One region of the Streptomyces sp. NPDC049577 genome, then DNA from elsewhere that is predicted to be linked to it. Evidence: riboswitches for the same ligand, from Rfam matches in the RefSeq annotation. Region 1 holds a riboswitch; the other holds the start of a gene.
What was found. Region 1 has a riboswitch for thiamine pyrophosphate ahead of thiC (phosphomethylpyrimidine synthase ThiC). Riboswitches for the same ligand answer to the same signal wherever they lie in the genome.
Positions count from the first base shown of each region.

Region 1 (13,416 bases):
GCGTCTCGATCACGACCGTCTCCGACGCGCTCAACGGCAAGGGCCGGCTACCGGACGCGACCCGCCGCCACGTCCGCGAGGTCGCCGACCGGCTGGGCTACCGCCCGTCGGCCGCCGCCCGCACCCTCCGCACGGGCAAGTCCGGGCTCATCGGCCTGACCGTGACCACGTACGGGGATGAACCTTTCACCTTCACCGAGTTCGCCTACTTCGCCGAGATGGCCAGGGCCGCCACCTCCGCCGCACTGGCCCGCGGCTACGCCCTCGTCATCCTCCCGGCGACGTCCCGGCACGACGTGTGGTCCAACGTGGCCCTCGACGGCACAGTCGTCATCGACCCCTCCGACCACGACCCGGTCGTCTCCGACCTGGTCCGCCAGGGCATCCCCGTGGTCTCCGACGGCCGCCCGGCCGGCAGCCTGCCGGTCACCGCCTGGGTCGACAACGACCACGAGGCCGCCGTGCTGGGCATCCTCGACCACCTCGCCGCGGCCGGCGCCCGGCGGATCGGCCTGCTCACCGGCACCACCACGGACACGTACACCCGGCTGTCCACCCACGCCTACCTCGGCTGGTGCGAGCGCGTCGGCCAGGACCCGGTGTACGAGGCGTACCCCGCGTACGACCCCTGCGCCGGAGCCGTGGCCGCCGACCGGCTGCTCGCCCGGCCCGACCGGCCGGACGCGGTCTACGGGCTCTTCGACCCGAACGGCACCGATCTGCTCGCGGCCGCCCGCCGCTACGGGCTGCGCGTCCCGGACGACCTGCTGCTGGTCTGCTGCTCCGAGTCGACGGTCTACGCGACGACCGAACCGCCGATCACCACGCTGTCGCTCAAGCCGCGCCGCATCGGCACGGCGGTTGTCCAGCTGCTGATCGACGCCATCGAGGGGCTGGACACCGGCCGCCCGGTGGAGCAGGTGATACCGACGGAGCTGATCGTGCGCACCTCGTCCGAGCGACGCCCCCCGCGCACCTCCGTGAGCGCCCCGCGCGGCCCGGCCACCGGCTGACCCGGCGGGCCCGGCGGCCCCCGCCCGTCAACCCCGCGCGTCGCGCTTCCGGCTCAGGGGGAAATCACGGGTCCGTGCCCGGCGGTCGCCGCCGCCCCCGGCACGCCGCCGCCACCGGCGCATTTATCGTTACATTTGGGGAGAAAAGACAGGCGATCCCTGTCTCCTTCCCCGATTCACGGCCCCTGGTGCGTCACAAGCCGCGACGGTCATTCCTATGATGGGCGCACGACACTGCGGACCGCCGGCGACCAGGCAAGGTCCACAAGGTGCACGGCGGCGCGATGGTGGAGGGGTCGATGACTCAGGGGGCCGGTCAGGGACCTGCGGCAGGGACCGCGGCGGCGATGCCGCCCTTCTCCGGGTACGCGGCGCACTCCCCCGTGCCCGGCATGCCCGGATACGGCCGGTCCGCGCCGCCCGCCGAGCCGCCCGCGGACTACCCCGAGGGCTACACGCCCACCGCCCGGGACCTGCCGGTCATCGCGCGCACGAGCGCCCCGGCCGACGTGCCGACCGTCGAGCTCACCCCGGTCTCCGCGCCCCAGCCGCAGCCCCAGGCCCAGCCGCTGCCCTCCGGCCCCGGGCCGCTGTACGTCGTCGGCGACGTCCACGGCTACCTCGACGAGCTGCACGAGGCGCTCGCCGCGCAAGGCCTGATCGACGCCGACGGCCACTGGTCGGCCGGCAACGCCCGACTGTGGTTCCTCGGCGATTTCACCGACCGCGGCCCGGACGGCGTGGGCGTCATCGACCTGGTCATGCGGCTGTCCGCCGAGGCGGCGGCGGCCGGCGGCTACTGCAAGGCGCTCATGGGCAACCACGAGCTGCTGCTGATCGGCGCCAAGCGGTTCGCCGACACGCCCGTCAACTCCGGCGCCGGAACCGCCTCCTTCCAGGCGGCCTGGCTGCTCAACGGCGGGCAGCGCACCGACATGGAGCGCCTGGAGGACCACCACCTGCAGTGGATGTCCCGGCTCGACGCGATCGCCGAGGAGGACGGGCACCTCCTCCTGCACTCCGACACCACGGCCTACCTCGACTACGGCGACTCCATCGAGGCCGTCAACGACGCGGTCACCGAGGCCCTCCAGCGCAACGACCCGGACGAGTGCTGGGACCTGTTCCGCAAGTTCACCAAGCGCTTCGCCTTCCGTGACGACGAGGCGGGCCCGCTGGCCGCCGGCGAACTGCTGCGCACCTACGGCGGCAGCCGCATCGTGCACGGTCACAGCCCGATCCCCTATCTGCTGGGCGAGGTCGGCACCGAGGACGCCGACGGCGAGGACGGCGCGCCGGCCGTCGACGGGCCGCACCTGTACGCCGACGGCCTGGCGCTGGCCATGGACGGCGGCGTCACCATGGCCGGAAAACTGCTGGTGGTGCAACTTCCGCTGGCCGGCTGAGGATTCGCGGGCGCGTACGCCGGGCAGATGACGAGTTCCACCGGCGCGGGGTAATTCGGGAAACACACTGTCACCTCGCGCCGGTACCGCTCTACCATCGGCTTATCCGTAGCAGGCTCTCCTCCGTTTCCGCCCACCGCCGGCACCGGCCGGCACCGAGGCCCTACGGAGCATCGGGGGATGCACATGAACAGCGCTCCGCACCTGCTGGCCGAAGACCGCCCGGAATTCGAGCGGGTCCTCGACCAGGCGTTGCGTGCCGCGAACCATGACCCGGAACTCGCCGCCGCGATAGGAAAGCGGCTCAACACCGAACAGTTGCGCACCATGGCCATCGGGGCCATGACCGCCATCTCCTCCTGCGCGATGACGGAATACCGGAACTACGTCGAGGCGCGCGAGGAACTGCGCGCCCGGTCCGCCGCGGTCCGGCCGGGACCGGAGGGCGGCGAACCGGATCACGGTGCGGCGCCCGGCCCGGAATCCGCCCCTTCCGGGTACGCCCCCGAGGCCCCGGGAGCGGGCGCCGGCGCGGTCCTCGTCGTGCTGGCGCCCGTGCTCGCCGGAATCGCCGCGCTGCTCTTCCTCATCATCGGCTACGCCATGCGGACCGTCGGCTCGGACGAGTCCGTGGCCGGCCCCATGATCGCCGTCGGCTGGTGGTTCGGCGGCCTCACCGCTGCCGGAGTGCTCATCGCCACGACCGGCATACTGCTCACCGCCCTGCGCAACGGCCGGGGCGCCGACCCCGCGCCGGACGGCGACCCGGCCGCGCGGCAGGCCGACCGGGCCCGCGAGGCGTGGCGTCAGGCGCTGCTGGAGCGGGGCATCCTGCCCTTCCTCCGCGAGGCCCTCGCGAGCGCCCCGGCGGCCACGCCGCCCCGGTCGTACGCCGGCGGGCAGCGCGAGGGGCTCGGCCGCACGCCCCAGCTCGGCTACACGCGCCCGGGCTTCTCCGTTCCCGAGCGCGACCCTTCGCCCACGCGCCCCCGCTTCACCAGCCCCGACTACACCAGCCCGGAGTACGGCGGGCCCGAACACCACCCGGAGTAGCACCGCACGAACGCGGCGCGGGGGTCGCCCCTTGGGTCCGCCTGACCGATCGGTTAGATTACTGACCGACCGGTCAGACATGCTTGGTCGACGGGGCCGGTCGGGACCGGGAGGGCGGGGCGACGATGGAACGCACGACGTGCTGTGTGGTGGGCGGCGGACCGGCGGGCATGATGCTCGGGCTGCTGCTGGCCAGGGCCGGGATCGAGGTGACGGTCCTGGAGAAGCACCGGGACTTCCTGCGCGACTTCCGCGGGGACACCGTGCACCCGTCCACCCTGCGGCTGCTGGACGAGCTGGGCCTGAGCGAGCGTTTCGCACGGCTTCCGCACAGCAGGATGGACCAGATGCGGATGCACATCGAGGGCACCAGCGTCCTCGCCGCCGACCTGCGGCGCATCCCCGGCCCGTACAAGTACATGGCGATGGTCCCGCAGTGGGATTTCCTCGACCTGCTCGCGGGCGCCGCCGCGCAGGAACCTTCCTTCACTCTGCGGATGTCCACCCCCGTCACCGGTCTGCTCACCGAGGACGGCCGGGTGACGGGCGTCCGGTACACCGACGAGCAGGGCACGCACGGCGAGATCGAAGCGGACCTGATCGTCGCCTGCGACGGACGGGACTCGCTCGTCTGCCGGCAGGCCGGGCTGCGGCAGCAGCAGTTCGACGTGCCGATGGACGTCTGGCAGGTCCGCGTGCCGGTGCCGGACACCGGCGCCGGGCCCGGGGACGGCAGGGTCTTCGGCCGGGTCGGCGGCGGCCAGGTGGCCGTCACCATGGACCGCGGAGACTACTTCCAGACCTCCTACCTCTTCGCGAAGGGCCGCGACCGCGAGCTGCGCGCCCACGACATCCAGTGGTTCCGGGACCGGCTGGGCGCCCTCTTCGGCTGGGACGCCGGGACGACGGACGCGATCGGCTCCTGGGACGACGTCAAACTGCTGGAGGTCTCGATGGGCCGGCTCCCCCGCTGGTACCGGCCGGGGCTGCTGTGCATCGGCGACGCGGCCCACACCATGTCGCCCGTCGGCGGCGTGGGCGTCAACCTCGCCATCCAGGACGCCGTCGCCGCGGCGCGCATCCTCGCGGAGCCCCTGCGGCGCGGCACGGTGCGCGTACAGGACCTCGCGCGGGTGCAGCGGCGGCGCCGGCTGCCGATGGCTCTCGCCCAGCGGATCCAGCTGGGCGAGCACGAGGTACTGCTGCGCCCGGCCCTCGCCGGCACGCTCGTCCCCGGCCGTCTGCCCCTGCCGTACCGGGTGCTGCGCCGGGTGCCGCCGCTGCGTACCGTGGCGGCGTACCTGGGCGGAGTCGGCATACGCCCGGAGCACGCACCCGCCTTCGCGCGGGCGTGAGGACGCGGGGGCGCACGAGTACCACGCCCGCCGTGCTCCCCGCGCTCAGTCCCGGCGCGCGATGGCGTACCGGGTGAAGGTCTCCAGCTCGTCGACGGCGGCGTCGAGGTCCAGTTCGGGGTGGTCGAGCCAGTGCGCGATCACCCCGTCGATCGCCCCGCCGATCGCCAGCGCCACACTGCGCGTGTCGAATTCGCGCAACAGCCCGGCACGCTGACCCTCCGCCAGCAGACCGGCCAGCATCTGCCAGCGACCGTGGGTGTCGTGCCGGCCGGGCGTCTTCAGCCGCGTACCGCCCTCGTCGTCCAGCAGCATCTCCGTGATCACCCGCACGTGCCGGCGGTTCGCCTGCTGGTACCCGACCATCGCCCGGACGTACGCCACGATCGCCGCCAGCGGATCCGGCTGGGCGGCCACACGCGTGGAGACGTACGCCATGAAGCGTTCCAGCACCTGCTCCAGCGTGGCCCGGGTCAGGTTGTCCTTGGACGTGAAGTGGTACAGCACCGCCGCCTTCGAGATCCCGGCCCGCTCGGCGATCGCCGAAAGGGAGGTCGCGGGATAGCCCTTGGTGGAAATCAGGTCGATGGTGCACTCGATGATCTGCTGCCGGCGGGCGCGCTCGGTGAAGGACGGCGAGTCGGAGGGCATGGCGTCGACCGTACCAACCCGCCGGACCGGCCGGTCACCGTGCGACCGGTGCCCCACGCGGTGACACTGGAACCATGAGGGGCCGGCCCTCCGCACAGGACGCGCGGACGCCACCGGCGCGCACCGCGCGGGCCGACTACACGAGCGCCGTGTACGGCTCGCTGCTCGCCGCCTCGGTGGTGGCGGGGGCCGGGGCGGTCGCCGCGCCGTCCCGGCCGGAACTGGTCGTCCTGCTCCTGTCCACCGGATTGGTGTTCTGGGCCGCCCACGTGTTCGCCCGCCTCTTCGGGGAGCGGATCCTGCATGTGCCGCTGAGCCGGGCGGAGATCTTCCGCGTCTGCCGCGGCGAATGGCCGATCGTGAAGGCCGCCGTCCCTCCGTCGGCCGCGGTCGTCGTCAGCCCGCTGCTGGGACTCGGCTACGAGGGAACACTGTGGCTGGCACTCGCCGTGTCGGTGGCCGGCCAGGTCGGCTGGGCGACCACCGCCGCCCTGCGGGCGGGTGCCTCGTTCCGGCTGGTGCTGGCCGCGGGAGCGGTCAATCTGGTCCTCGGCCTGCTCATCGTGGTGCTCAAGGCGAGCCTGGGCCACTGACGCCCGCGCCGGGAGCGGTCCATGAGGGAGCCACCGACGGCAGCGGCGCCCCGGCCGAGGCCGGGGCGCCGCGTCAGGGCCGGCGGGAGCCGGTAGCCGGGGCTACTCGGCGATCGGCAGGTACACCCGGTTCCCCGCCGCCGCGAACTCCTTCGACTTCTGCGCCATCCCGGCCTCGGCCTCCGCCTCGGCCTGCATCTCGGCGGCCGCGAGCTCGCCGCCGTGCTCGCGCCGGATGTCCTGCGAGATCTTCATCGAACAGAACTTCGGCCCGCACATCGAGCAGAAGTGCGCCGTCTTCGCCGGCTCCGCCGGCAGCGTCTCGTCGTGGAAGGCCCGGGCCGTGTCCGGGTCGAGGGCCAGGTTGAACTGGTCCTCCCAGCGGAACTCGAAGCGTGCGTCGGAGAGCGCGTCGTCCCACTCCTGCGCCCCCGGGTGCCCCTTGGCGAGGTCCGCCGCATGGGCCGCGATCTTGTACGTGATGACGCCGGTCTTCACGTCGTCGCGGTCCGGCAGGCCCAGGTGCTCCTTGGGGGTGACGTAGCAGAGCATCGCGGTGCCCCACCAGGCGATCATCGCCGCGCCGACGCCGGACGTGATGTGGTCGTAGGCGGGCGCGACGTCGGTCGTGAGCGGGCCGAGCGTGTAGAACGGGGCCTCCTCGCAGATCTCCTGCTGGAGGTCGATGTTCTCCTTGATCTTGTGCATCGGGACGTGGCCCGGGCCCTCGATCATCGTCTGCACGTTGTGCCGCTTGGCGATGCGGTTCAGCTCGCCGAGCGTCCTCAGCTCCGCGAACTGCGCCTCGTCGTTGGCGTCGGCGATCGAGCCCGGCCGCAGGCCGTCGCCCAGGGAGTACGTCACGTCGTACGCCGCGAGGATCTCGCAGAGTTCCTCGAAGTTCTCGTAGAGGAAGGACTCCTTGTGGTGCGCGAGGCACCACGCGGCCATGATCGAACCGCCGCGCGAGACGATGCCGGTCTTGCGACGGGCCGTCAGCGGGACGTACCGCAGCAGCACGCCGGCGTGGACCGTCATGTAGTCGACGCCCTGCTCGGCCTGCTCGATGACCGTGTCCTTGTAGATCTCCCAGGTCAGTTCCTCGGCCTTGCCGTCGACCTTCTCCAGGGCCTGGTAGAGCGGCACGGTCCCGATGGGCACCGGGGAGTTGCGCAGCACCCACTCGCGGGTGGTGTGGATGTTGCGCCCGGTGGACAGGTCCATGACCGTGTCGGCACCCCACCGGGTCGCCCAGGTCATCTTCTCCACCTCCTCCTCGATGGAGGAGGTGACGGCGGAGTTGCCGATGTTGGCGTTGACCTTGACCAGGAACTTCTTGCCGATGATCATCGGCTCGATCTCGGGGTGGTTCACATTGGCCGGAAGGACGGCACGGCCCGCCGCGATCTCCTCGCGGACCGTCTCGGGGGAGACGTTCTCGCGGAGCGCGACGTACTCCATCTCCTCGGTGATCTCCCCGCGCCGCGCGTAGGCGAGCTGGGTGACCGCCGCGCCGCCACGGCCCCGGCGGGGCTGGCGGGGGCGGCCGGGGAAGACCGCGTCGAGGTTCTTGAGGCCGCCACGGGGCGAGGTGTGCTTGATCCCGTCGTCCTCGGGGCGCATGGGACGACCGGCGTACTCCTCCGTGTCGCCCCGCCCGATGATCCAGTTCTCCCGCAGCGGCGGGAGTCCGCGCCGTACGTCCGTCTCGACGTTCGGGTCGGTGTACGGGCCGGACGTGTCGTACAGCTGGACGTCCTGCCCGTTGGTGAGGTGCACCCGCCGCACCGGCACCCTGAGGTCCGGCCGCGAGCCCGTCACATAGTCCTTGTGCCAGCCGATCTCCCGGCCGGATTCGGACGTGCGTGCATCTTGCGAGGTCATGAGACCAGAACTCCCTACGCCGGCATTACCCGGTAACAGGTTCGGCGGTCGACGCAGCCGTTTCCGTACATCTGTACGGAGGTCAGCGCCCTCTCAGCCCGGTGCTCCGAGCTCCCGCGATTGCAAAGGCGGGACAACGCTAGCGCCTACCCCGGCCGAAGGGCCAGGGGGGCTTGCGATGATCGGGGGGTGACCCGAACGGAACCGCACGCGCCCGCACAGACCCCTGGCCAGGGCCACGGACACAGCCATGCCCACGGGCACAGCCACGGCCACAGCCATGGCCACGGACACAGCCACGGCCCGGCCACGCCCGTCTCGGCGCATCTGCGCAAGGTGATCGCGGCGGTGCTGATTCCTTTCGGCATCGCGGTGCTCGCCGGGCTCGTGGTGCTGTGGCCGGGCGGCGCGCCGCCGCATCCGCACACCGGGGTGGGGCTCGACCAGCAGACCGAGTCGGGCCGGGTCGTGAAGATCGAGGAGGTGGACTGCGCCAAGGTGGGCGCGCAGCCGCAGCAGCCGGCGCCCGGCCAGGAGGGTGCGCCCGCCCCGCCCCAGGGGCCGTGCGAGAAGTCGTCGGTGGAGGTCACCTCGGGCCCGGACAAGGGGCGCGAGTTCACCGAGATCGTGCAGCCGAACGCCCCGCGCCACTACTCCGTGGGCGAGAAGGTGGTGCTCGCCTACGCGCCCAAGGCGCCGGAGAACCTGCGCTATTCGGTCACGGACGTGGACCGCACGGTGCCGATGGCCGTGCTCGCGGCGGTGTTCGCGCTGGCGGTCGTCGTGGTCGGCCGGCTGCGCGGGGTCTTCGCCCTGGTCGCGCTCGCGATCAGCTTCGGGGTGCTGACGCTGTTCATCCTGCCGGCGATCCTGCACGGCAGCGATCCGCTGCTGGTGGCGGTGGTCGGCGGCAGCGCGATCATGCTCATCGCGCTGTACATGTGCCACGGCCTCAACGCCCGGACCTCGGTGGCCGTCCTGGGCACCCTGACGTCGCTGCTGGTCATCGGCCTGCTCGGGTCGCTCTTCACCGAGTGGGCGCGGCTGACGGGCAACACCGACGACCAGACGGGGCTGGTGCACGGCCTCTACCCGCAGATCGAGATCCGCGGTCTGCTGCTCGCGGGCATCATCATCGGCTCGCTCGGTGTGCTCGACGACGTGACGGTGACGCAGACGTCGGCGGTGTGGGAGCTGAAGGAGGCCGACCCGTCCGCGAATTGGCGCAAACTCTACGGTTCGGCGATGCGCATCGGACGGGACCACATCGCGTCGGTGGTCAACACCCTTGTCCTGGCCTACGCGGGCGCGTCCCTGCCGCTCCTGCTGCTCTTCTCGATAGCGGACAGCGGGGTGGGCACGGTCGCGACCAGCGAGATCGTGGCGGAGGAGATCGTCCGCACCCTGGTCGGCAGCATCGGGCTGGTGGCCTCGGTGCCGGTGACGACCGTACTGGCCGCGCTGGTTGTCAGTGCCGACCGGCACAATGCGGTCAAGGGATCCGGCGGGCGCTCCCGGGCGCGGGGCGGCAGGCGCCGCCGGGCGAAGTGACGCGGGAGGGGGGGCCACCGCATGGTGGGAGAGCTCGGAAGGGTGACGGGGGCGATCGGCCCCGGGCTGGTCGGCGAGGTGATGGTGCGCGTGCGCGGCGGGGCGGAGGCCTTCCTGGCGTACGCGGCGGAGCCCGGCGAGCGGATCGAGCGCGGCACGCTGGTCCTCGTCGTGGAGTACCAGCCGCCGCGCACGGTGTACGTCTCGCCGGCCTACGGCTAGTCGCCCCTCCGCCGGACCGTGGCGGTAGGGGATCTGTTTGCCACCCCTAGCGCCGCGCCGCGGCCGAGGCGCACACTTCGGCATCTCAGGTCCCGTACCGGGGCCGAAAAAGGGGGAATGGCGCATGCTCATCGGCGTCGTGGCGGGGGCCGTCCTCGTCGCAGTGGGGGTCGTCATAGGGCTGTTCAAGCTCATGTGGCGGGTCGCGGAGCCCAACGAGGCGCTCATCATCTCGGGGTCCAAGCACCGCACGGAGGGCCTGGGCGAGGGGATGGGCTTCCGGATCGTCACGGGGCGGGGGACGTTCGTGCTGCCCGGGGTGCAGGCGGTGCGGAAGCTGTCACTCGACCTCAACGAAGCGGACCTCCATGTGGATTGCGTGACGAAACAGGGCATTCCACTCAAGGTGCACGGCGTGGTCATCTTCAAGGTGGGGGACGACTTCGTCTCCATCGCCAACGCGGCCCGCCGCTTCCTGGACCAGCAGAAATTCATGGGCGACCGGGTGCACAACGTCTTCGCGGGCCATCTGCGCTCGATCGTCGGCGGCTTGACGGTGGAGGACATGATCCGCGACCGGGAGCGGCTGACCGGGGAGACCCGGGCCGCGTCGGGCACGGAGATGGAGAAGCTGGGCCTGATCATCGACTCGTTGCAGATCCACGAGATCCAGGACCCGACCGGCTACATCAAGAACCTCTCCGCGCCGCACGCGGCCGCGGTGCAGCGGGACGCCCGGATCGCGCAGGCGGAGGCGGACCGGCTGGCCACCGAGGCGGAGCAGCAGGCCGCCGCCCGCATGTCGGAGGCCCAACGGGACAGCGAGATCCTCCAGGCCGGCTACCAGGCCGAGCGCGACAGCGCGGCCGCCAAGGCACGCCAGGCCGGGCCGCTCGCCGAGGCGGCGGCGCAGCAGGAGGTCGTGGTCCAGGAGACCCGGGTCGCAGAGCTGGCCGCCCACCGGCGGGAGCAGCAGCTCCAGGCCGACGTGCGCAAGCCGGCGGACGCCGCGGCCTACGAGAAGCGGACGCTCGCCGAGGCGGAGCGGGACGCCCGGATCTCCGCCGCCGAGGCGCGGGCCCGGGAGACCGAGCTGGCGGCAGCCGCGGAGGCGACGCGCGTGAAGGCGGCCGCGAGCGCCGAGGCCGAGGCCACCCGGACGCACGGCGAGGCCGAGGCCGCCGCGACGCGGGCGACGGGTGAGGCCGAGGCCGCGGCAGCCCGGGCGGGCGGTCTGGCGAGGGCCGAGGCGGCCCGGGCGCTGGGCCTGGCCGAGGCCGAGGCGATCAAGGCACGGGCGGCGGCGCTCGCGGAGAACCAGGAGGCGGTCGTCGCCCAGCAACTGGCGGAGCGGTGGCCCGAGATCGTTCGGGCGGGGGCGCAGGCGTTCGGGAACGTGGACCACATGGTGCTGCTGAACGGCGCGGACGGGATGTCCGAGCTCTTCGCGAAAGCACTGACGATGGGTGGCACCGGGCTGGGGCTGGCGCGCCAGTTGCTGACGGCCATGGGGACGAACGGTGCCGGCGTCGGCGGCGGCGTCGGCCTCGGCGGCACGGGCGGCGGTCGCGGCGCCGGCGAAGGGTCCGGCAGCGCTGACGACGGCTCCGGCGAGGGCTCCGGTGGGGTCGGGGGCGGTCCGGCGGCGCGGGGGGCGGATCCCGTGCCTCGGGTCCCGGCTCCGGTGCCGGCGGCGGCGAGCGGGGTGACGACGGCGGCTCCTGCGCCGCGTACGGAGCGGGTGCCGATCGAGGACCCCGCCGAGGGGTCCGGGGAGCCGGCCGACGGTCCGGACGGCCGGACGCCGGGCCGTTAACCCGCGTTCTGACCCTCGGGATTGCCGGCGAGGATGTTGTCGAGCGCCGCGGCCAGGTCGTAGTCGAAGTCGGCGACCGAGCGCTCCTCGCCGAGCGGGGCGATCCGGTCGGTGCGGTCGAGGAAGGCCACCAGGGGCGCCGCCCCGGCCCGGAACAGCGCGCCCTCGCCGCCCACTTGCAGCCTGATGAAGACGTCCGAGAGGTGCTGCGCGGAGGCGGGGGCGATGTGCACGTCGCCCTCGCCGGAGGGCTGACTCAGCCCGTCCAGCAGCAGCTCTCTGGCGAATGCCCAGGTCACAGGGGCATCGCCGGGGAGATGGAAGGTGAACTTCACGGCGTAGGGGTCGCTGCTGTCGTACTCCAGCTCCACCGGGATCCGGAAGGACAGCTCCTCGGAGACGAGGAAGGTCATGATCACTTCTGCCTGAACTGTGTCGCGCATCGCCCAATGCCCCGTCTTCGTCGGTTTGGCCGGGATTGGATCCTCATGGCCCTAATGACGCCATAGTCTGACAACAACGCCCAGCGGATCACAAGGAGTGATTTTTCAGTTACCGATACAGATCGAGAGTGAAGCTTACGAGTTCTTCGACTCTGGAGCGTAGCGACTCGACTACGAGACGGAGTCGTTCCTGGCGGATTTGGGGGCACGGAACGGCCGAGAACTGGCCAAAGCGACCATGACGCAGAGTGTCCGTGACCAGGCACGACAAAGCCCCGACGGCGCCGGGCGGCGCTCCGTCGGGGCAGGTGACGCGGAGGGACGGGGAGGACGTACTGCGGCGGTCCGCACCCGCGTTGACCCCCCGCGGCGGGTCCGGCGGCCCGCCGGAAGACCCTCCTCCGGTGCGCACGGATCGCACACGGATTACGGGTGCGGGGCGGTTTCAGGTTGACGGGGAGATAACTCCTCGCCCTCCGCTTCGTTGAGTTGAGTTGAGCGGACGGGCAGCGGCCGGCGCCGCGGGCGGCCCGCTCCGCCGCGCTTCCGTGCGCATGTTTCGCGTGCCCGTATTCGCGTACGCGCATTCGCGTTCGCGTACCCGGATTCGGGCACGCGGATTCGCGCGGACTACCAGTCGCCCTTCGAGGAGGACGACGACGTGAACTTCTTGACCAGGAAGATCAGACCGCCCACGAGCGCCACCAGCAGCAGCGCCTTGAAGAGCAGGCCGATGACGAAGCCCAGAACGCTCATGATCAGGCTGCCGAACACCATGAGGACGAGGACCGGCACGGCGATCCACTTCACCCACCAGGGCAGTCCCGCGAATATTCCCTTCTCGGCCATGTCGTCCTCTGCCTTCCGTTCATGAGTCACCGGCCGCGCCGGCGGCCCGGGGGCCGGATGCCCCGGCCTGCTTCCGATGCTAGGCGGGGACGGCCCGCGGACGGGGGCCATGCGTCCCCCGTCCGCCCCTGAGCGTCCCCCTACGGGATCCCGGGGGCGCCCGTCAGCTCTCAGGGGGAGAGAAGACCACCAGGACCCGCAGGTCCTCGCTGATGTGGTGGAAGCGGTGCGTCTCCCCCGCCGGCACGTAGACCACGCTGCCCCGCCCGACCTCGGTGGTCTCCGTTCCGACCGTGATCGACGCGCGGCCGCTCATCACCAGGTACACCTCGTCCTGCGCGTGCGGGCCCTGCGGGTCGGTGTCCCCCGCGTCCAGCGCGTACAGCCCGACCGACATGTTGCGCTCGCGCAGGAACTGCAGATACGCGCCCTGGTTCGCGATCCGTTCCGCTTCCAGCTCGTCCAGCCGGAACGCCTTCATCCGTCCTCCACCCTCGCCGCCGCGGCCGTCCGGACCCGGCCGCGCGGGCGGGTCCCATCGTGCCGATCCGCGTCGCCCGGCACGTCTGCAACGATCTCA
Region 1 is NZ_JBFAPH010000001.1:16,447-29,862, forward strand. It holds gene AB0K09_RS00070 (LacI family DNA-binding transcriptional regulator) at 1-1,013, shown strand, start outside; gene AB0K09_RS00075 (metallophosphoesterase) at 1,298-2,419, shown strand; gene AB0K09_RS00080 (hypothetical protein) at 2,600-3,472, shown strand; gene AB0K09_RS00085 (FAD-dependent oxidoreductase) at 3,598-4,827, shown strand; gene AB0K09_RS00090 (TetR/AcrR family transcriptional regulator) at 4,873-5,478, opposite strand; gene AB0K09_RS00095 (hypothetical protein) at 5,553-6,071, shown strand; gene thiC (phosphomethylpyrimidine synthase ThiC) at 6,174-7,955, opposite strand; TPP riboswitch at 7,949-8,083, opposite strand; gene AB0K09_RS00105 (YibE/F family protein) at 8,145-9,506, shown strand; gene AB0K09_RS00110 (hypothetical protein) at 9,528-9,728, shown strand; gene AB0K09_RS00115 (SPFH domain-containing protein) at 9,853-11,544, shown strand; gene AB0K09_RS00120 (SsgA family sporulation/cell division regulator) at 11,541-11,987, opposite strand; gene AB0K09_RS00125 (DUF5326 family protein) at 12,618-12,836, opposite strand; gene AB0K09_RS00130 (cupin domain-containing protein) at 13,000-13,317, opposite strand.

Region 2 (10,100 bases), on a different contig from region 1:
GCGAGGCCGTCGAGACCGCCTGGAAGCTGGCCAAGCAGTACCACAAGCTCACCGGCAACCCCACCAAGTACAAGGTGATATCCAGGGCCGTCGCCTACCACGGCACCCCGCAGGGCGCCCTGGCCATCACCGGCCTCCCGGCCCTCAAGGCCCCCTTCGAGCCGCTGGTCCCCGGCGCGCACAAGGTGGTGAACACCAACATCTACCGGGCGCCGGTCCACGGCGACGACCCCGAGGCCTTCGGCCGCTGGGCCGCCGACCAGATCGAGCAGCAGATCCTCTTCGAGGGCCCGGACACCGTCGCCGCCGTCTTCCTGGAGCCCGTGCAGAACGCCGGCGGCTGCTTCCCGCCGCCCCCCGGCTACTTCCAGCGCGTCCGCGAGATCTGCGACCGGTACGACGTGCTGCTCGTCTCCGACGAGGTCATCTGCGCCTTCGGCCGGCTCGGCACGATGTTCGCCTGCGACAAGTTCGGCTACGTGCCCGACATCATCACCTGCGCCAAGGGCATGACCTCGGGCTACTCCCCCATCGGCGCGGCCGTGGTCTCCGACCGGATCGCCGAGCCGTTCTTCCGGGGGAACAACACCTTCCTGCACGGCTACACCTTCGGCGGGCACCCCGTCTCGGCCGCCGTCGCCCTGGCCAACCTCGACATCTTCGAGCGCGAGGGCCTCAACCAGCACGTACTGGACAACGAGGCGGCCTTCCACGCCACCCTCTCCCGGCTGCACGACCTGCCGATCGTCGGCGACGTGCGCGGCAACGGCTTCTTCTACGGCATCGAGCTGGTCAAGGACAAGACCACCAAGGAGTCGTTCACGCCCGAGGAGTGCGAGCGGCTGCTCTACGGCTTCGTCTCCAAGGCCCTGTTCGAGAACGGCCTGTACTGCCGGGCCGACGACCGCGGCGACCCGGTCATCCAGGTCGCGCCGCCGCTGATCTCGGACCGGTCGACGTTCGACGAGATCGAACAGATCGTCCGGGGCGTCCTGACCGAGGCCTGGACGAAGATCTGACCGCGCCCCGCACCGGCGCGGCCCGCGCGCACCCGCGTGCGCAGGCCGCGCCGCTGCGCGCCGGACACCCCGGCTCCGCGCCCTCGTCGCACCGCCGTGCACCCGGTGCGCCCGGCCGAATGAGTCCGATGGGAGGAAAGTAGGGCACTCCCGCGCCGAGCCTGGGCGGAGGCTAGGATCACCGTTCCGTACGGTGCCAGTGACCCAATGGCCTCCGGTTCGTTCACCCGGTCAGGGGAACGGACCCTCTCAGCGACCCGAGGTGCTCGATATGGTGGCCCCGCCGGACAACGACGTGCTCTGGGCACGTGGCCTGCATTATTCCTACAGCGGTTCCCCAGCCCTGACCGGGATCTCGATCGGCGTCCGCGAGGGGGAGATCCTCGCCGTCACCGGGCCCCGCGGTTCCGGCAAGACCACGCTTCTGAAGTGCCTGTCCGGACAGCTCCTGCCGGACCCGGGCGAGGTGTGGTTCAACAGTGCCCCCGTGCACACCCTCTCCCGCGCGGCCCGCGAGCGGCTGCGCCGGGAGCGGTTCGGCTGGATCGACAGCGAACCCCACCTGGTCCCCGAACTCAACGGCTGGGAGAACGCCGCCCTGCCGCTGCTGGCGCGCGGCGTCGGCCACCGCACCGCCAAGCAGACCGCCCTGGAGTGGCTGGAGCGCCTCGACGTCGGCGACTGCGCCCGCAAGCGCCCCGCCACGCTGTCGCAGGCCCAGCGCCAGCGCATCTCCATCGCCCGCGCCCTGGCCGGGGAACCGACCGTCGTCTTCGCCGACGAGCCGACCGCCCCGCTGCACACGGCCGACCGCGCGCAGGTGCTGCGCACGCTCACCACGGCCGCCCGCTCGCACGACATCACCGTCGTCCTCGCCACCCTCGACGAGGAGAGCGCGAGCCTCGCCGACCGCGTGGTCGCCCTCGCCGACGGCCGCCGCAGCGGCGCCATCCCGGTCCCGGACGCGTCCGAAGGGGAGGGCAGGGCCGCGTGCTCAGTCTCCGCCTAGCGCGCGGCGCGCACCCGCTCGTCCTGCTGCGGCGGCTGCTGGTCGCGCTCGCCGCCGCGGGAGTGGGCTTCCTGCTGCTGTGCACGCTGGGGTACGCCGCGGCGCATCCCGCGCGGACGGAGGAATCGGTCGTACGGCTGCTGTGGTGCGCGGTACCGCTGGCGGCCGTCGTGCAGTTCGCCGTCACGGTCGCCCGCAGCGATCCGGCCACCCGGCCGCGCGACGGGCTGGACGCCGCCGGATTCGGGCCCGTGCGGCTGTCGCTGCTCGCGGCGACCTCTACGGCGATCTCCTGCGGCCTCGGCAGCGCCGCCGCGCTCCTGACCTACCTGGAACTGCGCGGCAGCCTGGGCACCACGCCGTTCAGCGGTTCCGCGGCCGCGGTGCTGGACGGCCGGGCGACGCTGCCGTGGGGCGCGACCCTCACGCTGCTCGGCCTGCTGCCGGCGCTCGCCGCGGGCGCGTGCGCCGTCCTGCTGCGCCCGCGCAAGCAGCCCACGGGCCGCGCCCCCGAGACCACGGCCTCCGGAGAGCCGCTGCCGGAGCGCCGGCCGGCCTACGCGGGTCTGCCGTGGGGAGTGGCGGTCATCGCCATGGGCCTCGCCCTGGAGGCGTACGTGGGCCACGCCCCCGCCCCCCAGCCGAGCGCGCTGCTCGCACTGCCCGGCCGGCAGGGCGCCGCCTCGCCCGGGCTGCTGGGCGGCTGGCTGCTCGCCTCCGTCGGCCTCGTCCTGGCCGGTCCCGGCCTGACGCACTGGTGCGGCGTACTGCTCGCGGCGGGGCGGCCCGGTGCGATGCGGCTGCTGGCCGGGCGGATACTGCAGGACGCCGCCACGCGCATCGGCCGGCCGCTCGGCGTGGTGTGCGCGGTCGCCGCGGCCGCCCTCGCGTGCGCCGAGCTGTACGGCGCGGCCTGGGAGCACTCGGGGCCGCGCCCCTTCGGACCGCTGACCGGGCTCGGCGCGGCCGTCGTCATGGCCTGCGCCACCGCCACGGCCATCACCGCCGCCCTGGACGCCCGCACCCTCCGCGGCGAGACCACCGAGGCGCTGCTGCGCCTCGGCATCCCGCCGTCCCTGCTGCGCGGTGCCGCGGCCGTGCGGACCTGCGTCCTGCTGGCCGCCCTGGCGCCCCTCACCTGGGTGATCGCCGAACTGGCCGCACTGCCGCTCACCCGTTGATGACGCACGTCTCTTGACCGGTTCTTGACCCGAGGCAACTCCGGCACCGATATCGACGTCTGCCTTCTTGCGCACGACGGTTCTCAGGTGAACGGAGCTATTGGTGATCATCGGCCTTGTGACGGCTGTCGCGGCCTCGGCCTGCTACGGCACGGGATCGGTCCTGCAGGCCGTGGGTTCCCGCAAATCGGCCCGCCGGGAGGCCGCGGCGGCCTCCACCGCGGAGGTGACCCAGCACGGCGGACCGAGCCTGTCCTCCACCGCCAAGGCGGCGGTCACCTGGGAGTTCATGCTCGGCACCGTCCTGGACTTCGTGGGCTTCGGGCTGGGCGCCCTGGCGGCCCGGCTGCTGCCGCTGTTCCTCTCCCAGACCGTCATCAGCGCCAACCTCATCGTCACCGCCCTGCTGAGCGTCAAGCTGCTGGGCATCCGGCTGAACGGCCGGGAGTGGTCCTCCATAGCCGTCGTCTGCTCGGCGCTCGTACTTCTGGCCACCGCGGCCGGGCACGAGGGCAGCGGCGAGACCGCCATGTCCACGCACTGGTGGCTGCTGGTCGTCTCGGTCGTCCTGATGGCCGGCGGCACCGTGCTCGTCCGGCTGCTGGGCTCCCGGGCCGCGATCCTGGCCGGCCTGCTGTCCGGCCTCGGCTTCGGCGCGATCGGCGTGGGCGTCCGGATCCTCGACGGCGTCCACCCCTTCGACCTGCCCACCCTCATCGCCGACCCCGCCCTCTACGCGATCCTCGTCTCGGGCGCGGTGGGCATGTACCTGCACACGGTCGCCCTGCAGATCGGCTCGGTCAACGGCGCGACGGCGGCCCTCGTCGTGGGCGAGACGGTGCTCCCGGGCATCATCGGCGTCCTCTGGCTCGGCGACGCGTCCCGCCCGGGCTTCGCCTGGGTGGCGATCCTGGGCTTCATCCTCGCGGTGACAGGCGCGGTGGCGGTGGCCTGCTTCGGCGAACCGGACAGCCACGGAGCTCCGGCGGAGCCGGAGCGGGAACGGGAGCCCGTCGGCTGAGGTTGTGGGCAGTCGTGGGGCGGGTCAGGGGAGCAGAACGACCTCGGCCACGTCGAACGTGACCCCCACCCGCGCCCCCACCTCCGGCGCACCCCCCAGCCCGCACGACGCTTCGAGCTCCGGCCCGGCCTCCGGCCGCAACCGCACCGCGACGTGATCCCCCCGGAACGTCCGCGCCGTCACGGCGCACGACAGCCCCGCCTCCCCCACCGGAACCACCCGCACCCCGCCCGGCCGCACCAGCACCCGGCAAGCCCCCGCCGCCGTCCCCGGCGGGACAGGGACGGCCCCCCAGACGGTCTCCGCGCGGGCCCCGCTCACCGTCCCCGGCACGATGTTGTCGAACCCCAGGAACCGCGCGACGAACTCGGACGCCGGCCGCTGCCAGACCTCCAGCGGCGTACCCGCCTGCGCGACCCGCCCGTCGCGCATCACCACGACGCGATCGGCGAGGGCGAAGGCCTCGCCCTGGTCGTGCGTGACGGCCAGCACGGTGGTGCCCAGCCGGCGGAAGAGGGCGCGCAGTTCGACGACGAGCCGCTCCCGCAGCCCCCGGTCGAGCTGCCCCAGCGGCTCGTCCAGCATCAGCAGCCTCGGCTCGGGGGCCAGCGCACGCGCCAGCGCGACGCGCTGCTGCTCGCCACCGGACAGCGTGGCCACGGCCCGCCGCTCGGCGCCCGGCAGCCCGACCAGTTCCAGCGTCTCCGCGACCGTGCGCCCGGCCTCCCGCCGGCGAAGGCCCCGCATCCGCAGGCCGAAGGCGACGTTGCCGCCGACGTCCCGCTGCGGGAAGAGCTGGTGGTCCTGGAACATCAGGCCCACCCCGCGCCGGTGCGTCGGCACCCCGTCCAGGTCCTCGCCCCCGAGGAACACCCGCCCGGCGTCGGCCCGTTGCAGCCCGGCGACGACCCGCAGCAGCGTCGACTTGCCGCTGCCGCTGGGCCCCAGCACGCACACGATCTCGTGCTCGGCGACGTCCAGGTCCACGCCGTCCAGCGCGGCGCGCTCACCGAAGCGGACGGTGACGCCCTTCAGGCTCAGGGACATCTAGAACTCTCCCGTACGGTCGGCGCGGACGCGCTCCAGTACCAGCAGCGCCGCCGCGCAGACCAGCATCAGGATCGTGCTGAGGGCCATCGCCTGCCCGTAGTTGAACTCGCCGGGCCGGCCGAGCAGCCGGGCCACGGCCACCGGCAGGGTGGGGTTGTCGGGGCGGGCGATGAAGACGGTCGCCCCGAACTCGCCGAGCGACACGGCGAACGCGAAGCCGGCGGCGATCGCCAGGGCCCGCCCGACCAGCGGCAGGTCCACCTCGCGCCACGCCCTCAGCGGTGAGGCGCCGAGCACGGCGGCCGCCTCGCGCAGCCGCTCGTCCACGGCACGCAGTACGGGCAGCATGGTGCGGACGACGAAGGGCACGCCCACCAGCGCCTGGGCCAGCGGCACCAGGATCCAGGAGGTGCGCAGGTCCAGCGGCGGCTCGTCGAGGCTGATGAGGAAGCCGAAGCCGACGGTGACGGCCGAGGTGCCCAGCGGCAGCATCAGCAGCGCGTCGAAGCCGCGGACCAGCCGGCTTCCGTCCCGCCGGGTGAGCGCGGCGGCGGCGAGCCCGCCGATCGCCACGGCGATGGCCGTGGCGGCCAGCGCGTACGCGACCGAGTTGCCGATGGCCTCCAGCGGGGCGACGACCAGCGTTGCGCCGTTGCCCCCGGTGGAGGCGAGCGCGCGGTAGAAGTCCGGGCCGTAGCCGTGGGGGCCGTCGAAGGAGCGCAGGACGAGTACGGCCAGCGGGAGCAGGAGCAGCAGGGCGATGACGGCGAGGACGAAGCCGAGCAGCGCCCACTGACCGGCCCCGCGGGGGCGGCGCGCGGTGCGGGCGGGGTCGACCAGCTTCAGCGTGCTCTCGCGGCGCCGCACGGTCCGGGCGTGGACGAGCAGCAGCAGGGCCACGGCGGCGAACTGCAGGAGGGTGAGCACGGCGGCCGTGGGCAGATCGAGCAGCTGCGCGGTCTGCTGGTAGATCTCCACTTCCAGGGTGGCGTAGCGGGGGCCGCCGAGGATCTGGACGACACCGAAGGAGGTGAAGGTGAAGAGGAAGACCATGAGGGCCGCGGCCGCCACGGCGGGCGCCAGCGCGGGGAGGGTCACCCGGCGCCAGGCGGCCCACCGGCCGGCGCCGAGCACCCGGGCGGCCTCCTCCTGGCGCGGGTCGAGCTGCGCCCACAGTCCGCCGACCGTGCGGACGACCACCGCGTAGTTGAAGAAGACATGCGCGACGAGGATCGCCCAGACGGTGGTGTCCAGGCGGACGCCCCACATCTCGTCCAGCAGCCCGCCCCGCCCGAGCAGTGCGAGGAAGGCGGAGCCGACGACGACGGTCGGCAGCACGAACGGCACGGTGACCAGCGCGCGCAGCAGTCGTTTGCCGGGGAATTCCAAGCGCGCGAAGACGTACGCGCCGGGGAGCGCGAGGGCGAGCGTGAGCGCCGTCGAAGCGGCCGCCTGCCAGGTGGTGAACCACAGGACGTGCCCGGTGCCCGGGTCCGTGACGACCTCGCCGATGCGGGCGAGCTGCCACTGCCCGCCGTCCGTCAGCCCCCGGGAGACGATCGCGGTGACGGGGTAGGCGAAGAAGATCCCGAAGAAGGCGAGCGGCACGGCCATCAGGCCGAGCCGCACCGCCGTGCGCCGGGCTCCCGCTCGGGGCGGCTTCCGGTCCGCCGCCGCGCCGGGTGCTTCTACTTCAGGACGAGCGAGGACCATTCCTTGACCCACTGGTCGCGGTTCTTGGCGATCTGCTCGGGCGCGAGCACCTGCGGGTCGGCGATCTGCGCGCCGTACTTGGTGAACAGCTCGGGCAGCTTGGCGTCCTGGTTGACGGGTCGGACGTACATCTGCAGCGGCATGTCCTCCTGGAAGGTACGGCTCAGCAGGAAGTCGAGCAGTGCCTTGCCGCCCTCGGTGTTCCTGGCGCCCTTGAGCAGCCCGGCGAACTCGGTCTGGCGGAAGCAGGTGCCGGTCGCGACACCGGTCGGGGCCTCGGCCGGCAGGGGCTCGGCACCGACGACCTCGGCGGGCGGGCTGGAGGCGTAGGAGACGACCAGCGGCTTGTCGCCCTTGGCCTTCTTGCCGCCGGCGGAGCCGGAGAAGCGCTCGCTGTAGGCCTGCTCCCAGCCGTCGACGACCTCGACGCCGTTGGCCCTGAGCTTCTTCCAGTAGTCCTGCCAGCCGGTCTCGCCGTACTTGGCGACGGTGGCGAGCTGGAAGGCGAGGCCGGGCGAGGAGGTGGCCGCGTTCTCGGTGACGAGGAGGTTCTTGTACTCCGGCTTGACCAGGTCGTCGAAGGACTGCGGCGGGGCCAGCTTGTGGCCGGCGAAGTAGGCGCGGTCGTAGTTGACGCAGATCTCGCCGGTGTCGACGGGGGTGACGCGGTGCTCGCTCGCGTCCGGCTGGTACTTCTTGTCCACCCGGTCCAGGCCCTTGGCCGTGTACGGCGTGAAGAGGCCGTTGTCGAGCGCGCGGGAGAGGAGCGTGTTGTCGACACCGAAGAACACATCGCCCTGCGGATGGCTCTTGGAGAGGATCGCCTGGTTGACGGCCTGGCCGGCGTCGCCGCCCTTGATCGTCTTGACCGTGTAGCCGGTCTGGCGGGTGAACTCCTTGAGCACGGAGTCGGAGGCGACGAAGGAGTCGTGGGAGACGAGGGTGACGGTCTTGCTGCCCTTCCCCCCACCACCGGACTCGCCCGAGCCCTGGTCGTCCGAGCCCGACCCGCATGCGGCCAGAACGGGCAGGCCGAGGACGGCGACGGCGGCCGCGCAGACGGCACGCCGCAGATTGGTGTTCATGATGATGCTGACTCCCTACGCCGGCATGACCCGGATCAGGTCCGAGGGTCTGCGGCAGGTGCCGCACTCTCAGCGCCGAAGCGCTCCCCTGTCGGATTGTTCATTTGTGCGAAGGCACCGTATCAGTGCCGGTGGCGGTGCCGGTGGGTGCGCTCAGCGCTCCGTGGCGGCCAGCTGGCCGCAGGCCCCGTCGATCTCCTGACCGCGGGTGTCACGGACGGTCACCGGCACGCCGTGCGCGGCGATGGCCTCGACGAACGCCCGCTCGTCCTCGGGACGGGACGCCGTCCACTTCGAGCCGGGCGTGGGGTTGAGCGGGATGAGGTTGACATGCACCCGCTTGCCCCGCAGCAGCCGGCCGAGGAGGTCGCCGCGCCACGCCTGGTCGTTGATGTCGCGGATCAGGGCGTACTCGATGGAGATCCGGCGGCCGGACTTCTCCGCGTACTCCCAGGCGGCGTCCAGGACCTCGCGGACCTTCCAGCGGGTGTTGACCGGCACCAGGGTGTCGCGCAGCTCGTCGTCGGGCGCGTGCAGCGAGACGGCCAGACGGCACTTGAAGCCCTCGTCGGCGAACCGGTGCATCGCGGGGACCAGGCCGACCGTGGAGACGGTGATGCCGCGCTGGGACAGCCCCAGGCCGTCCGGCTCCGGGTCCGTGAGCCGGCGGATGGCGCCGACGACGCGCTTGTAGTTCGCGAGCGGCTCGCCCATGCCCATGAAGACGATGTTCGACAGCCGCGCCGGGCCTCCGGGCACCTCGCCGTCGCGCAGGGCGCGCATGCCGTCGACGATCTGGTGCACGATCTCGGCCGTCGACAGGTTGCGGTCCAGACCGGCCTGGCCGGTGGCGCAGAACGGGCAGTTCATGCCGCAGCCCGCCTGCGAGCTGATGCACATGGTGACCCGGTCGGGGTAGCGCATGAGCACCGACTCGACGAGCTTGCCGTCGTGCAGCCGCCAGAGGGTCTTGCGGGTGGTGTCGTCGTCGCACGAGATGTGCCGCACCACACGCATCAGCTCCGGCAGCAGTTCGCCCGCGAGCTTCTCGCGGGCGGCAGCCGGGATGTCCGTCCATGCCGCCGGGTCGTGGGCGTACCGGGCGAAGTAGTGCTGGGACAGCTGCTTCGCGCGGAACGGCTTCTCGCCGATCGCGGCGACGGCCTCACGGCGCTCGGCGGGACTGAGGTCGGCAAGGTGCCGCGGGGGCAGCTTGGCCCCGCGCGGCGCGACGAAAGTGAGTTCTCCGGGTGCAGGCATGGTTCTACCAGTGTCGCAGACGTACGGCGAAGGGCCCGCCGCCCTGTGGACGACGAGCCCCTCACGTATCGAACAACCGGCCAAAGCCGCAGGTCGGCGGCTAGGAGCCGACGAACACCACCAGCAGCAGCCAGAAGACCGGTGCCGTCGGCAGCAGGGAGTCCAGCCGGTCCATGATCCCGCCGTGGCCCGGGAGCAGGGCGCCCATGTCCTTGATGCCCAGGTCCCGCTTGATCATGGATTCGCCGAGGTCGCCGAGGGTGGCGCTGACGGCGACCGCGAGGCCCAGCAGCAGGCCCTGCCACCAGACGCCGTCGTCGATCAGGTACTGCATGCACAGCGCGCCCGCCACCATGGCGAACAGCACCGCGCCGACCAGGCCCTCGCGGGTCTTGCCGGGGCTGATGCGCGGGGCGAGCTTGCGCTTGCCGAAGCGCCAGCCGACCGCGTAGGCGCCGGTGTCGCTGACGACCGTCAGGATCAGGAAGGTCAGCACCCGCCAGTTGCCGTCCCCCGCGGCCAGCATCAGGGACACGAAGGTGGCGAGGAACGGCACGTAGAACGCCGCGAAGATGCCGGCCGTGACGTCCCTCAGGTAGTCGTCCGGCGACTCGGTCATCCGCCAGACCAGCACCGCCAGCGCGGTGAAGGCCATCGCCACCCAGGCGCCCTCCGCGCCGCCCACGTAGCCGGCGACGGTCATGGCGACGCCGCCGATGGCGAGCGGCACCAGGGGAGCCTTGATGTTCTTGCGCTCGCGGA
Region 2 is NZ_JBFAPH010000210.1:118-10,217, reverse strand. It holds gene AB0K09_RS22180 (aspartate aminotransferase family protein) at 1-1,019, shown strand, start outside; gene AB0K09_RS22175 (ATP-binding cassette domain-containing protein) at 1,291-2,028, shown strand; gene AB0K09_RS22170 (hypothetical protein) at 2,010-3,209, shown strand; gene AB0K09_RS22165 (hypothetical protein) at 3,313-4,230, shown strand; gene AB0K09_RS22160 (ABC transporter ATP-binding protein) at 4,255-5,277, opposite strand; gene AB0K09_RS22155 (iron ABC transporter permease) at 5,278-6,993, opposite strand; gene AB0K09_RS22150 (thiamine ABC transporter substrate-binding protein) at 6,969-8,078, opposite strand; TPP riboswitch at 8,074-8,178, opposite strand; gene rlmN (23S rRNA (adenine(2503)-C(2))-methyltransferase RlmN) at 8,232-9,338, opposite strand; partial or broken gene AB0K09_RS22140 (phosphatidate cytidylyltransferase) at 9,439-10,100, opposite strand, start outside.
Region 2: it holds a riboswitch for thiamine pyrophosphate, as region 1 does, so the genes downstream of both, AB0K09_RS22150 (thiamine ABC transporter substrate-binding protein) here and thiC (phosphomethylpyrimidine synthase ThiC) in region 1, are expected to answer to the same signal.